Regions from separate parts of the Marinobacterium iners genome, predicted to be linked through region 1. Evidence: predicted binding sites of a transcription regulator. Region 1 holds the regulator's gene; each other region holds the start of a gene.
The links. Region 1 encodes sigma-54, which starts transcription at its own class of promoters, with help from an activator protein. Its sites were predicted from a motif close to TGGCACNNNNNTTGCTNT; they were not measured.
Positions count from the first base shown of each region.

Region 1 (4,657 bases):
AGCTGCGATTATTGGCCTGGAACTGAGGCAGCCACTTGCTTACGAAGGCCTGTATGTCGTTCACCATCTCGCTGACTTCGGGCGACTGGCGCAGAAACTCGATCACCTCGGTGTCGAGGCCGGTATGACGGCGCAATTCAGGGACCCAGTAGGGATTGGGCAAGGCCCGTACATCGAAGGTGAAATCGGCATCGAGCGGTACACCATGCTTGAAGCCAAATGACTCAAATTGCAGTGACAGAACCTGTTCACTGCGCCCGGCAACACGCAGTTTGACTTCGTCACGCAGCTCATAAAGTGATAGCCGCGTAGTATCGATGCGCAGATCAGCGAGATTGGCGATGGGCTCGAGCAGGCTGCGTTCGGTTCGGATTGCTTGCTGCAGGCTCTGTTGTTTATCGGTGAGCGGGTGACGCCGCCGGGTTGCGTTATAGCGTCGCAGCAGAGTAGCTTCACCAGCATCAAGAAACAGGGTTTCGGTGCTCAGCTTGGACTGTTCACGCAGAGTGCGCATCACACTGGGGAACTGTTTCAGGTTGCTCAGAAGGTTGCGAGCATCAATGCTGACGGCAATTTCTCGATTAGGGTTTTCCTCAGCCAGCATCAGTCGGATCAGCTCGGGCAGAAGCAGGGCCGGCAGGTTGTCGATGCAGTAGAAACCGACATCTTCCAGTGCCTGCAGGGCGGTGCTTTTGCCTGAGCCGGAGCGGCCGCTGATGACGACCAGTCGCATGTCAGGCGCCTCTGCAGAGAGTTTGGACGCGATCCAGCAGGCTTGAGGAATCTTCGCAGCTGCGCAGTGATTCACGGGTGCTGGAGTCGTTGAACAGCTCTGCCAACCCTGCCAGTGTCTGCAGGTGCTCTTCAGCGCCGTCTTCGGGAACCAGCAGGAAGCAGATCAGGTCGACTGGACGGTTGTCGATGGCATCGAAGTCAATCGGGCTGGACAGCGTCATCAGTAATCCGATGGCTGTTGTAACACCTGGAATTCTGCAATGAGGAATGGCAACGCCTTCACCGATACCGGTGCTGCCAAGGCGTTCTCGGTTGATCAGGCCGCTGAAGATATCTTCAGCGGCCATGCCGTCCAGCTGCTCGGCGATAGTCTGGCTGGCGAGCTCAAGCGCTCGCTTTTTGCTGACCACATCGACGTGGCAGAGTGTACGGGATGAGGTCAGCAGTTCTGATAGTTGCATGTCGTGACGTGCTGCTACCGGTTATTTGTGGGATTTGAGTTTTTCTTTGTGCTTGATGATCTGGCGGTCAAGCTTGTCCACCATGCCATCAATTGCAGCATACATGTCGTCATGCTCATGCGCTGCGAATACTTCACCTCCGGCCAGGTGGATATCGGCTTCGGCCTTCTGGCGCAGCTTCTCGACACTGAGGGTGACCTGTACATTGGTGATGTTATCGAAGTGGCGTTCCAGTCGGTCGAACTTGGTACGTACATATTCGTTCAGGGCGTCAGTCAGTTCGACGTGATGGCCAGTGATGTTGATCTGCATAGGTTTTCTCCTCGTCATAAAGCACGTTCTTCCGGCGTGCCTGTAGTCTCATTAAACCAGACGCTTGCGCTCATTAGAAGGCGGAATGTTCATCGCTTCACGATATTTTGCCACTGTGCGTCTGGCTACGTTAAATCCTTGCTCTTTCAGCAGGTCGGCTATCTTGTTATCACTGAGTGGTTTTGCGGTATTCTCCGCGCTGATCAGCTTCTTGATCAAGGCACGAATGGCGGTAGAGGAGGCAGCGCCTCCGTCTGACGTGCTCACATGGCTGGAGAAAAAATACTTCAGCTCGAAGATGCCTCGGGGCGTATGCATGTATTTCTGGGTAGTGACACGGGAAATGGTTGATTCGTGCATCTCTACGGCTTCAGCGATGTCATGCAGAACCATCGGCTTCATACCCTCTTCACCTTCCTCGAAAAAATCGATCTGGCGGGCCACGATCTCGGTGGCGACCTTGAGCAGGGTTTCGTTGCGACTCAGCAGGCTCTTCAGAAACCAGCGCGCTTCCTGTAGATGGTTTTTCAGATAGGTGTTGTCAGCGCTGTTGTCGGCCCGTCTTATAAGATCAGCATAGTCGGTATTGATACGCAGCTTGGGGGATGCCTCTGAGTTCAGGCTTACATTCCACTGCCCCTGCACCTTGCGCACCACAACATCGGGTATAACGTACTCTGACTGTTCACTGCTGATGCTGGTGCCCGGTTTTGGATTAAGCGACTGGATCAGACTGATGATCTGTTGCAGGGCCTCTTCCTTCAGGCGCATGCGGCGCATCAAGGTACGATAGTCATGATTGCCGAGCAGACCCAGGTGATCGCGTACCAGGCGTAATGCCTCTTTCAGCATCGGAGTATTTTCAGGCAGCTGGCGCAGCTGTATCTGCAGACATTCGCTCAGGTCTCGTGCACAGACACCGGGCGGGTCAAACTGTTGCAGGCGGTGCAGTACCGTTTCAATCTCTTCAGGCTCGGCATCTGCAAACAGCTGGGGTTCGCTCCGGGTGAAGTGTTCCAGAACTTCATCTACGTCCGTGCGTAGATAGCCATCCGGATCGACAGCATCGATAAGGGCCATGGCGACCATACGGTCAGGGTCACTCATGGGGGTCAGGTTGAGCTGCCACAGTAGGTGATCCTGAAGGCTGTCTTCGGCCGAATCGTTATCACCGGGTTCCCAGTCATCATCACGGGCAGGACCGGGTGTACTCTGGTGCTGGAAGGTATCATCCCAGTTGCTGTCGGTGGACAGTTCACGAGGGATTTCATCATTCCAGCGCTCTTCCAGTGCGTTTTCGTCCCAGCTGTCCTCGTCAGCGGTGTCGTTAGAGAGGCTGTCGGCAGAGGCGTCGTGACGATCATCACGGGCTTCAGTCTGGGTCTCTTCGGCGCTGTCCAGTTCCTCCTCGACTTCCAGCAGTGGGTTGCTCTCCAGGGCTTCCTGGATCTCCTGCTGCAGGTCCAGCGTTGACAGTTGCAGCAGACGTATTGCTTGTTGCAACTGGGGTGTCATCGTCAGATGCTGGCCGATCTTGAGTTGTAACGATTGCTTCATATCAGAGCTGCCAGGTGGACGGAGTGGATGTACATGATTGACGACTCAGGATCAAAGGGAAAACTGCTCGCCCAGATAGGCACGGCGAACCTGTTCGTTAGCCAGGATCTCGGCCGGTGTGCCCTGTGCGAGTATCCCCCCTTCACTTACGATATATGCTCGTTCGCAGATGTCGAGTGTCTCGCGCACGTTATGATCGGTGATCAGAATGCCAATGCCGCGAGACTGTAGGTGGCGAATGGTTTGTTTGATATCGCTGACCGAGATTGGATCAACGCCGGCAAAGGGTTCGTCCAGCAGGATAAAGTCAGGCTCGGTTGCCAAGGCCCGTGCGATTTCAACACGTCGACGCTCTCCGCCAGACAGGGCCATACCCAGACTATTGCGCAGGTGAGTAATGTGGAACTCTTCCAGCAGCTGCTCCAGCAATGCCTTACGATCAGAGGTGTTCAGCTCCTTGCGAGTTTCCAGAATGGCCATCAGGTTGTCATGTACGCTCAGCTTCCGAAACACCGAAGCTTCCTGAGGCAGATAGCCGATACCGCGGCGAGCGCGCTCATGCATGGGCAGGCGGGTAACGTCGTCCTGGTGCAGTCGGATTTGTCCCCGGTCGGCGTGGATAAGTCCCACAATCATATAAAAGCAGGTGGTCTTGCCGGCACCGTTGGGTCCCAGCAGACCAACGATCTGGCCCGTTTCCATCTGCAGAGATACATCCTGTACCACCTGGCGCCCCTTGTAGCTTTTGGCAAGGTGCAAGGCTTCCAGTGTCGCCATCAGTTGGTCCCCGTCGGCTTGGGCTGAATCACCATTTTGACCCGTTCGCCGCCCTCGCGGTCGCTGCCGAAAGCGTTCACCACCGCACGCGCCATATTGTAAACGATCCGCTCTCCGGTGAAGGTATCCTTGGACTGATCGACGCGTGCATTTTCGGTGATGGTAACCTCTTGTTGCTTGACCCGGTACTCCATCCTTTCACCGTAGGCCTTGGTCAGGGGCTGATCGGCAGATGGCTGCTGCTGAAATCTGGCCGGCTTGCCGGTGGAGATAATGCGGTCAATGCTGCCGTCAGCTGCACGGTGCAGTTCAACGCGCTCACCACGAATTTCCATGCTGCCCTGAATTATTTCCACATCGCCTGTGTATACGGTGATACCGGTACGCTCGTTCATGCTGGCGCGGTCAGCCGAGACGTTGATTGGCTGATTGCGATCCTCGGGCAGTGCCTGCACGCTGGCGGACAGGCTCAGCAGCAGGGTGGTCAGCAACACAGGGCGGTTAATTCGCATGGTATGTACCTTTTACCTCGGACAGCAGTTCAACCCGCTGTTCGTCAAAAAAGACCTCCATGCCTTGGCTTTCCATATGGTCCAGGCCGCGTATTACCCTGACTGGCAGGTCTGTGTGGGCATAGTCGCGTGGAGGGTAGAGTGTCAGTCGCTCGGTCAGCATCTCGCTGGCACTGCCTGAAGGCGGATTATCATGAAGCTGTACATCCCCTGCAAGTACTATGCGTTCCTGTGAGTCGGGCATACGGCCTTCCTGTGCTAAAATACGGAACTCACCACTCTGCTCGCGGGGTATTAGGGTGG
Region 1 is NZ_CP022297.1:685,485-690,141, forward strand. It holds gene rapZ (RNase adapter RapZ) at 1-733, opposite strand, end outside; gene CFI10_RS03335 (PTS sugar transporter subunit IIA) at 735-1,196, opposite strand; gene hpf (ribosome hibernation promoting factor) at 1,218-1,508, opposite strand; gene CFI10_RS03345 (RNA polymerase factor sigma-54) at 1,560-3,065, opposite strand; gene lptB (LPS export ABC transporter ATP-binding protein) at 3,117-3,842, opposite strand; gene lptA (lipopolysaccharide transport periplasmic protein LptA) at 3,842-4,354, opposite strand; gene lptC (LPS export ABC transporter periplasmic protein LptC) at 4,344-4,657, opposite strand, start outside.

Region 2 (4,657 bases), 1.4 Mb from region 1:
AGTTCGGTGCGGGCGGTATCAACCTTCTCACGCACATCCGCCAACGCGGTTTTGGGGTCAAAACCGGCATCGAACTCCAGCATCACCGACGCGTGTCCTTCCGCGGCGATGGAAGTCATCTCCTTCACTCCTTCGAGCGATCGCAACTCCTGCTCCATCGGCCGCACCAACAGCCGCTCTGCATCCTCGGGGCTGATCCCTTCAAGGCGCATGGAAACATAGATATAGGGAATGGTGACATCCGGGTTGGCCTCCTTGGGAATTGTCACCCATGAAGCAAACCCAGCCGCAAGCAGGATCAGCAACAACAGCAGAGTGGCTCTGCTGCGGTTCATTGCGGCCCGAATCAGCGCATCCATCAACGCGACTCCGACGCTTGATCAACCTTGACCTGCTGACCCGGCGAGACAAAGCCCCCGCCCAGCGTGATCAACCGAATTTCTTCCGGCAACCCACTCACCCAACTGCCTTCGGTTCCGGTACTGATCAACTGCACCGGGGCAAACTGTACCCGGTCGTCCGGCTCCAGATACAACACACCCAACTGACCGCCTTCACCCAGCGTCAGCAGGGCTGTGGAGATCCGGTGAGCATCCACGCTACCGATATCGATCCGAACCGTGGCGCTGGCGCCGGCGATTCTGAGACCTTCGGGGTTTTCCAGCCGAATCTCCACTGTAAAACTTCGGGTGGCGCTATCCGCCTCCCTTGAGATGTGACTGACAACACCGCTGAAAGTACGTTGATCCAGCAAAACCACTTCTGCTCGTTGCCCCAGCTCGAGCCCGGCCACCTGTTGCTGCGGCACCTGCGCTCGCACTCGCAGCACTGCCGTATCGAGCAACCGCCCCCACACTTGACCGGCAACCAGATAGTCCCCCAGGTCCACATCGAGACTGTCAAGTACGCCTGCGAAAGGTGCGACCGGACGTGTGTGTTCAAGTTCAAGTTCTGCACTGCGTACTGCCTGCTCAGCAGCGGCCAGCTCACTTTGTAATCGCAACAGGTCGGTTTGTGCATTCAGTCCCTGCCGACGCAAACTCTGTCCGGCTTCCAGCTGACTGCGGCTATAGGCTAGCTGGGCACGCGCCTGCGACAGTCGGCTGCGGCGGTCGTCTTCCGACAGTTGCAACAGAAGATCGCCCTTAACAACCTGAGCACCCCGCCCTACCGGCAGAACATCGACTGTAGCACTGATCTGTGCACGCAAATCCACACTTTGCCAGGGCTCTACCTGCCCCTGCAGCACAATTTGTCGACGATAGGGCTGAGCCGCACTCAGCCTGGCAGCGACCGTAATCGGCTGTGCTACGGGAGCAGCCGCTTCAGGTGCATTGTCACGACTGCTGAGCAGTTCTCCGCTGAACAGCCACACCAGCAACGCCAGCGTGAGCAGCAAGGCTAGATGACCAAAACCGGGGTTGAATTTCATGGCCTGACAAGACTCCGTTTCGGGCCTGAATCGGGGGATAAAAGCTGGCTTAAGACTACCATTGCCATGGTGCAGGGTCATCCGGTTTCAGCTTTAACCCTGCCGTTTCTACTGCTACTCTTTGAGCAAACTTCAGGAAGGAAACCACCTCCCATGACCGCAAAAACCGGATTTCGTACCCGCATCGCGCTCCCCTTTGTTATTACAGCCGCAGCACTGGTCTTTGTCGGGCTGTTCAGCGTCAACACCAGTCGCAATTTGGTCTCAGACACCGATGACCTGGCCAGCAACTACCTCCCGGCAATCAGCGAAATTCTTAACGGGGATCGTGACCTCTATCAGGCACTGGTAGCACAAATGGCGGCCGTCGATGCGGGCACCAACCTGCAGGAAGCCGACGCACAAGTCGCAAGCTTTGACGAAAATACTCAGCAGGCGCATGACCGTTTCAATCAGGCTGTTGCGCGCCTTCGCGGTACCGGTATCTCGAGTTCGTCCGAGGGATTTGAGCAGGCTTTCCGGCAGTGGGAAAGCTCGGCTCGTCAAGTGATGGAACTGGCGCGAAGCGGTAACCCTGAACGTGCACGTGCCTTGTCACATCAGGTCACACAGCCGCTGTTCAGCCAGCTGCGCGACTATTTCGACCGGGTAGGCTCCCATACCGAGCAGCTGGCTCAGGAGAAAGCCGCCGAGGCATCCTCGGAAGGCGTCAGCAGTTCGGTCACCACGTTGATCATTACCTTGCTGGCGCTTTTGCTCAGCCTGGCCCTGTTCTTTATTTTCATGCGTCTGATTCTGCGCTCCATCACCGCTCTGCGTGAGCAGCTTGACAACATTGCCAAGGGCGAAGGCGACCTCACCCAGCGTATTCCGGTTGAAAGCAACGACGACCTGGGTCGACTGGCCAGCAGCTTCAACCTGGTATTGAGTAATCTGCAGCAGATGATTGGCAGTATTCAGAGCCTGAGCCGTGACTTGGGACAGGAGTCAGGTCGCCTGGCCTCGGCAGCTCAGGATAACGATGCAGGTGTCAGCCGCCAGACTGATGCCATCTCCATGGTGGCAACGGCCATCAATGAGATGCAAAGCGCCATCGAAGAGGTGGCAGGCAACGCTTCACGAGCCGCGGACATAACCCGTGAAGCGGATCAGACCGGCCAGCGCAGCGCCGAGATCATTCACCAGTCTTCGGCGCAGGTGCGACGACTGGCCGAACAGACCGAGAAGGCGGTGACCTCAATCCGAACGCTCGCCGACAATTCCAACGAGATCAGCAGTGTGCTGGATGTGATCCGTGATGTGGCTGAGCAGACCAACCTGCTGGCGCTCAACGCGGCCATCGAAGCCGCCCGCGCAGGCGAACAGGGACGCGGTTTTGCAGTGGTGGCCGACGAAGTGCGTACCCTCGCCAGACGTACTCAGGAGTCCACTGAAAACATACAGAACATGATCAGTCGACTGCAGGGTGGCGTTTCTGAAGTCGTCACCGTAATGGAAACCGGCAGCAAAGAAGCCAGTGCCACCGAATCTCTCTCCAGCAGCGCCGAAGCCGAGTTACAGACCATCTTGCAGGCGATCTCTCATATTACCGACGTCAATACCAGCGTAGCCTCCGCTACCGAACAGCAGACTCAGGTCGTGGATGAGATCAACCGCAGCATCACCGAAATCAATGATTTGGCCACACAGGGGGCCGACCGCTCACGAGACATCGGCAGCATCAGCCGCTCACTGGATGGGTATGCCCAGCAATTGCAGCAGCAGACCGGTCGTTTCAAGGTGTAATGCCGCACCGCAACTGAGCAGGCCTGCACCAGTGTACAGCACAGCGGCGGTACCCATTACCGCCGCATCACCCCACTTAACATAACAACTCCTTTAAAAACATAAAGTTGATAAAACTGGCCCCTCTTTTGCTGTAACCATATCAACCTTCGGGCCCCGGCGGCCCTGACAAACTGACTGTATTCGGATAATGGCGTCCGTCACCTCTCTGCCCCACCGGCAGAGCCGGTGCGGGCGCTTTTTTTATGTCCCGTCGCCAGTTTTTCTCGACCGCCAGATAACACAGACCGGCATACAACTGACCTATCTCTGAGGTGACACCATGGCTTATCTGATCCCATCCGAATTCGTGACCAAAATGGTCGACGCAGGCGAATCCAAAATTCACATGTCCACCCGCGATACCCTGATCCGCGCCTATATGGCCGGCGCAATACTGGCGCTGGCCGCTGTATTTGCCGTGACCGTGGCGGTACAGACCGGTGTTTTCCTGATCGGGGCACTGCTGTTTCCGGTCGGCTTCATCATGCTCTACCTGATGGGGTTTGACCTGCTGACCGGCGTATTCATGCTGACCCCATTGGCCTGGCTCGACCGACGCCCTGGCGTAACCTGGCCGCAGATTCTGCGCAACTGGGGACTGGTTTTTGTGGGCAACTTTGCTGGTGCACTGACCGTCGCATTCATGATGTCCTACATCTTCACCATGGGTTACAACACCGATGGCGGCGCCATTGCCGAGAAGGTAGCCCATATTGGTGAGTCACGCACCCTGGGCTATGCCGCCTACGGTTTCGATGGCTGGATGACAATCTTCATCCGCGGCATGCTGTGCAACTGGATGGTATCAATGGGCGTTGTCGGCGCCATGATCTCCACCCATGTCAGCGGCAAGGTTCTGGCAATGTGGATGCCGATCATGCTGTTCTTCTTTATGGGCTTCGAGCATTCGGTAGTGAACATGTTCCTGTTCCCGTTTGGCCTGATCATGGGCGGCGACTTTTCGGTGATGGACTACATGATCTGGAATGAGATCCCCACAGCACTGGGCAACCTGGTCGGTGGTCTGGCCTTCACCGGACTCACCCTGTACACCACCCATGTGCGTACTGCGGCCAAACGCAAACTGGCGGCCAACACTTCTGCTGTCAAACCGGCATCCGCGTCGGCCTGATTACAGCCATCCATCCGCGCAGCGCTTTTCCGGGAGCGCTGCGCTGTTGTATTCAGGGGAGAGAAACCATGCCGCCAGGACTACAGCTCAGTCTGGGCCAGTATTCAGACGCAGGACGTAAGGACTGCAATCAGGACTTTTACGGTGCGCTTATCCCCACCGAACCTCAGCTCAGCCTCAAAGGCGCCGCTTTTGCCATCGCCGATGGCATCAGTTCCAGTGATGTCAGCCAGATCGCCAGTTCAGCGGCGGTCAGAGGCTTTCTT
Region 2 is NZ_CP022297.1:3,357,496-3,362,152, forward strand. It holds gene CFI10_RS16145 (efflux RND transporter permease subunit) at 1-359, opposite strand, end outside; gene CFI10_RS16150 (efflux RND transporter periplasmic adaptor subunit) at 359-1,432, opposite strand; gene CFI10_RS16155 (methyl-accepting chemotaxis protein) at 1,586-3,217, shown strand; gene CFI10_RS16160 (formate/nitrite transporter family protein) at 3,540-4,391, shown strand; gene CFI10_RS16165 (bifunctional protein-serine/threonine kinase/phosphatase) at 4,460-4,657, shown strand, end outside.
Region 2: the regulator sigma-54 is predicted to act here: its motif matches at 3,335-3,352, upstream of CFI10_RS16160 (formate/nitrite transporter family protein).

Region 3 (4,657 bases), 1.9 Mb from region 1:
TTGCGGTGCTCCAGTGCCGCATCGAGATAGCGCTGACCAAGGCGTTTCATGCCGGCAAACACTTCGATCAACTCTTCTGAACTGAGGTTATAGCTGCTGATGTCGCCAGAGGTAACCGGTGCAAAGCCCACCTCGGAAAAGCCCATCTCGTTGAACAGGTGATCCCAGATCCGCTCCACCTCTGTGGTGCCACGGGTCAGCGTGACACGCGCTCCGATGGGACGTGAGTCGTACCGCTCCAGCAGCCTCAACGCCTTGCGACGCACAACATCGTAAGTACCCTGGCCACCCACGGTGATACGGTTTTTGTCATGAATCGCCTTGGGGCCATCCATGCTGACCGACAGACCGAAACGATGGGCATTGAGCCAGTCGATGATCTCATCGGTCAGCAGTGTGGCATTGGTGGTCATGACGAAATCGAGCTGTTTGCCCAGTTCGGCAAAGCGGCGCTCGCAGTAGTCCACCATCGCTTCAATCAGCGGCCGGTTGCTCAGCGGCTCACCGCCAAAGAACACCACCGTGTAGCGTTCTTCGTCGGGTGATTCGCGCAGCAGCATCTCCACCGAATCAATTGCAGTCTGCAGCTCCATCTTGCGACCGGCGGACGGGATATCCAGGTCTTCCTTGTAGCAGTAGGTACAGCTGAGGTTGCAGCCAGTATTGACGTTCAGTACCACGGTTGTGAGTGGAAACTGATCAACCCGGCGGGTACCGATTTCATCCGTCAGCGGCCGGCCATCATTGACCAGCTCCAGCGCCAGCAGCTCTCGCACCGTTTCGGTAATCTCCTGCTCCGTGAAACGGTTGCTCAGCTCGGCCACCAGCGCTTCGGCGGAGTGTTCCTGTCCGCGCAGCCGATCGAGAATGTCCGACGTCAGGTTGTCCAGCGCAAACAGCGAACTGGACGGTATGTGGAACAACATGCGGGTATCCCCGACCTGCACTTCATGCAGGTTGTGTTCCACCAGATTGAGTACAGCGCCCATGTCTGTTCTCCCCTGTTAGGTTGCCATCCGGATGCCTGCAGGCATCCCCCCTTCTCTGCCATCAGGCATTTGTCAGGGGATCGGAGGGTTGTTCCAGCGCTGCACCGTCACAATCATCTGCCCTTCGGCATTGTGTGTGTCACCGCCATCCATCACCGTTGCCTGTACTTTCAGGTTACCGGCGTTGTTGGTCATCATGCGTCGCTCAGGATTGGGACCCGCAGCGGCTGGCGTGAATACACCAGTATCCGGGTTCATCTGGCCGGTAAAGCGAACATCCCCATCAGCCTCGGCCACTTCATCAAATGGCGCCACTGCCCATTGCGCAGGCATCATGCCGATGCGGTAGTCATCGTCGGTACCGGGCTTGCCGTCCGGCCCAACGGCCCAGGCTTCAGCTTCAAAACGAGCCTCCACTTTCGGTGTTGAGCTGCCATTACCACCCACACGGGCCACGGCAAACTCCGGCACCACTTTCACCTGAGCGATGCGATCATAGACAGCAAAGCGCCCGCCCTGAGCGTCGCCCACACTCACCTCATGAATGCCCGAGGCGGCCTCGGATGCTCTGGCACGTACCTTGATCAGGCTGTCGCTTTCACTGATCACCTCGATAACATCAATGCCCTGGCCCAATACCGGCATGCCCTTAAGACCTGTACCGATAATGCTGACCTCAGCTTCGTTGCCCGCCCTGATGTAAGCCGGCTGCAGTGCCAGTACCCGGCTGTTGCCATCGGCACGCGCCGCTACCACATCAGCCCCCACTTCATCGTGATCACGCAGGAACATGCGACCTTCCAGCTGCCCATTACGCAGCGCAAACACCTGTCGCATGGCGCGCCCATCGATCTCAAGATCCGCACGCCACTCATAGCCGGTATACACCACCGCCATGCCCTGCCCCTGAATGGGAGCGCCGTCGTCATACTGGCCACTGAGGCTGACTTGATACTGATCCTGACCCTCTGCGGGCATGACCTTCATCTCGGCATGGAAGGCGCCACGACCCGGCATGTGGCCCACCAGCGTCCAACCACCGCTGACCGGCGCTGCCGACTGCTGCTGCCATTGATCCCAGGCTGCGGATTCCATGGGCAAGGCTTCAGCCAGATGCGGCACCATCTGATTCAGCGCAAGCTCGAACCAATCCCGATCACGCGCCAGCGCCTGAAATTCGGTTGTAGGCCACTGGCCCAGATGGAAGTGAACCAGATGCTCCCACTCTTCAGCGGGCCGACGCTGCAGCAGCACACGTGCTCCTGAGTGACAGCGGGCACACATCTCGGTAAATTCCTGTGAATCGAACGCTTCGGATGTATTCAGACGACGCTCAAGTGCATAGCGGGCTCCTTCGGTTTCTTCCGGTGCCAGCCCCTGCCGGTCTGCCAGATATTTCACCAGCGTGCGCCGGTTTTCATCGCTGATCTGCAGGCCATGCATGATCTGCATGCGGGCAATTGTCATCAACCAACCTTCCGGCGTTTTGCGTTGATGGCTGATACGGCTCCACTGCTGGTCAGCCTCCTGGGTGTGGCACGCCAGACACTTGCTGCTGATAATCTGCTCGGCACTGTCGTTGGCCATGGCCGTCTGAGCACTCACCGCCAGCGCCAATGCCAGCAGCCCCCCGCCCAGCGGTTTCAGAGTTGTTGTATTCAAGGTCCGACCTCCTTCTGTGGTCATTGCAAGGGGCATCTGTCGGGACGCCCGTCGAGATCCAGGTCAATGTTGAGTCACAAAGGAGCTAGCACAGCCTGTGCCAAGTTCATCTTTTCAAAACAAAACAGTCACTTGAGTGAAATATTACGACTTTCGACCCCGCCAGCCAGGCAGCGTCATCTGTTTAATATCGCGACACCTGTTTCATCCTGAGACAGACGCCCATTTTCGGGGCCTGACGCCGGAGTAGCGGGCTGAATCAGATTCAGACAGCTGTCTCATTCTGCGACAGGCCAAAACAGCAAGAACATAGGTACACACATAGAAAACCATTCAATTTCATTAAGTTAGGATTTAATCAAAACTGGCACAGCCATTGCGATACAGGGGAGACAGACTCAACGACAACGATAAGAGGTTCACCATGACGGAGTTTGCCCTTCACTCTGATACTCAGGCCTTCATCAGCCGCCGCCACCCTCTGCTGATTGGCGATCAGCGCCCTGCAGGTTCCGAAGGCAGGGAGATTGATGTGATCAACCCCGCCACCGGAGAGTGTTTCACCAAGGTAGCCTGTGGGACTGCCGCTGATGTTGATCAGGCCGTCGCAACGGCGCGCCAGACATTCGAGGACTCCAGCTGGAGCCGCATGACACCGGTCGAGCGCGAACGCCTGCTGTGGCGTTTTGCCGATCTGATCGACGCCAACGCCGACTCGCTGGCCGAGATCGAGTGTCTCGACAATGGCAAGAGCGTCGCCATCGCCAAGGGAGTCGATATCCAGCTGGCCGTCAATTTCCTTCGCTACATGGCCGGCTGGGCAACCAAAATCGAGGGCAGTTGTGTACAGCCATCGGTTCCCTTCATGCCCGGCGCCCAATTCCACGGTTACACCCGGCGTGAGCCGGTCGGGGTGGTGGGTGCTATCGTGGCCTGGAACTTCCCGTTGCTGTTGGCCTGCTGGAAGCTCGGCCCGGCGCTGGCGACAGGGTGTACCGTCGTACTGAAGCCGGCTGAAGATACCCCCCTGACCGCGTTGCGACTGGGTGAACTGGCGCTGGAAGCGGGCTATCCGCCCGGGGTGTTGAACGTTGTCCCGGGCCTGGGCGGTGATGCCGGTGCAGCCCTGTCATCACATCCCGATGTGGACAAACTGACCTTTACGGGGTCGACCGGTGTCGGCAAGCTGATCGGCAAGGCCGCCATGGACCACATGACACGGGTGACCCTTGAGCTGGGCGGCAAGTCACCCACCATCGTGCTGGAAGACGCCGATCCGCAGGAGGCCGCCGCAGGGGCCGCCAATGCGATCTTCTTCAATCAGGGACAGGTGTGCTGTGCCGGTTCGCGCCTGTATGTGCAGCGCAAGCTGTTCGACAATCTGGTGGCAGATATCACCGATATCGCAGGCCGGATTCGTCTGGGTAACGGACTGGACCCGAACACCGAAATGGGGCCGCTGGTCTCCGCCGTGCAGCAGCAGCGAGTGCACGGCTTTATCGAGAAAGGGCTGGCCGAGGGTGCCAGAATCACCACCGGTGGTGACCGTCAGGGCCCCGGCTTCTTCATCCAGCCCACGGTGGTGGTGGATGTGGATCAGCGTTCAACACTGGTACAGGAGGAGATCTTCGGCCCGGTACTGGTGGCCATGCCGTTTGATGACATCGACGAGGCAGTCAGAATTGCCAATGACAGCCAGTATGGCCTGGGGGCCAGCATCTGGTCGAATAATCTGTCGGCGGTCCATCGCATGATTCCCCGTATCAAGTCCGGCAGCGTGTGGGTCAACTGTCACACGGCACTGGACCCGTCCCTGCCGTTTGGCGGTTTCAAGCAATCCGGCCTTGGCCGTGAAATGGGAGCTGCCTGCATCGAGCATTACACCGAGCTCAAGTCGGTGCTGATGAAGGTTTAATCAGACCGGGAGCCTGATCTCATCCGGCTCCCTTCACACCATCTATTGCCCTGTTGGAAAACCGCTCTCTGAACTGGCTTGGCGTCAGCCC
Region 3 is NZ_CP022297.1:2,629,914-2,634,570, forward strand. It holds gene peaB (quinohemoprotein amine dehydrogenase maturation protein) at 1-989, opposite strand, end outside; gene peaA (quinohemoprotein amine dehydrogenase subunit alpha) at 1,062-2,651, opposite strand; gene CFI10_RS12685 (aldehyde dehydrogenase family protein) at 3,076-4,566, shown strand; gene CFI10_RS12690 (GlxA family transcriptional regulator) at 4,586-4,657, opposite strand, start outside.
Region 3: the regulator sigma-54 is predicted to act here: its motif matches at 2,737-2,754, upstream of peaA (quinohemoprotein amine dehydrogenase subunit alpha).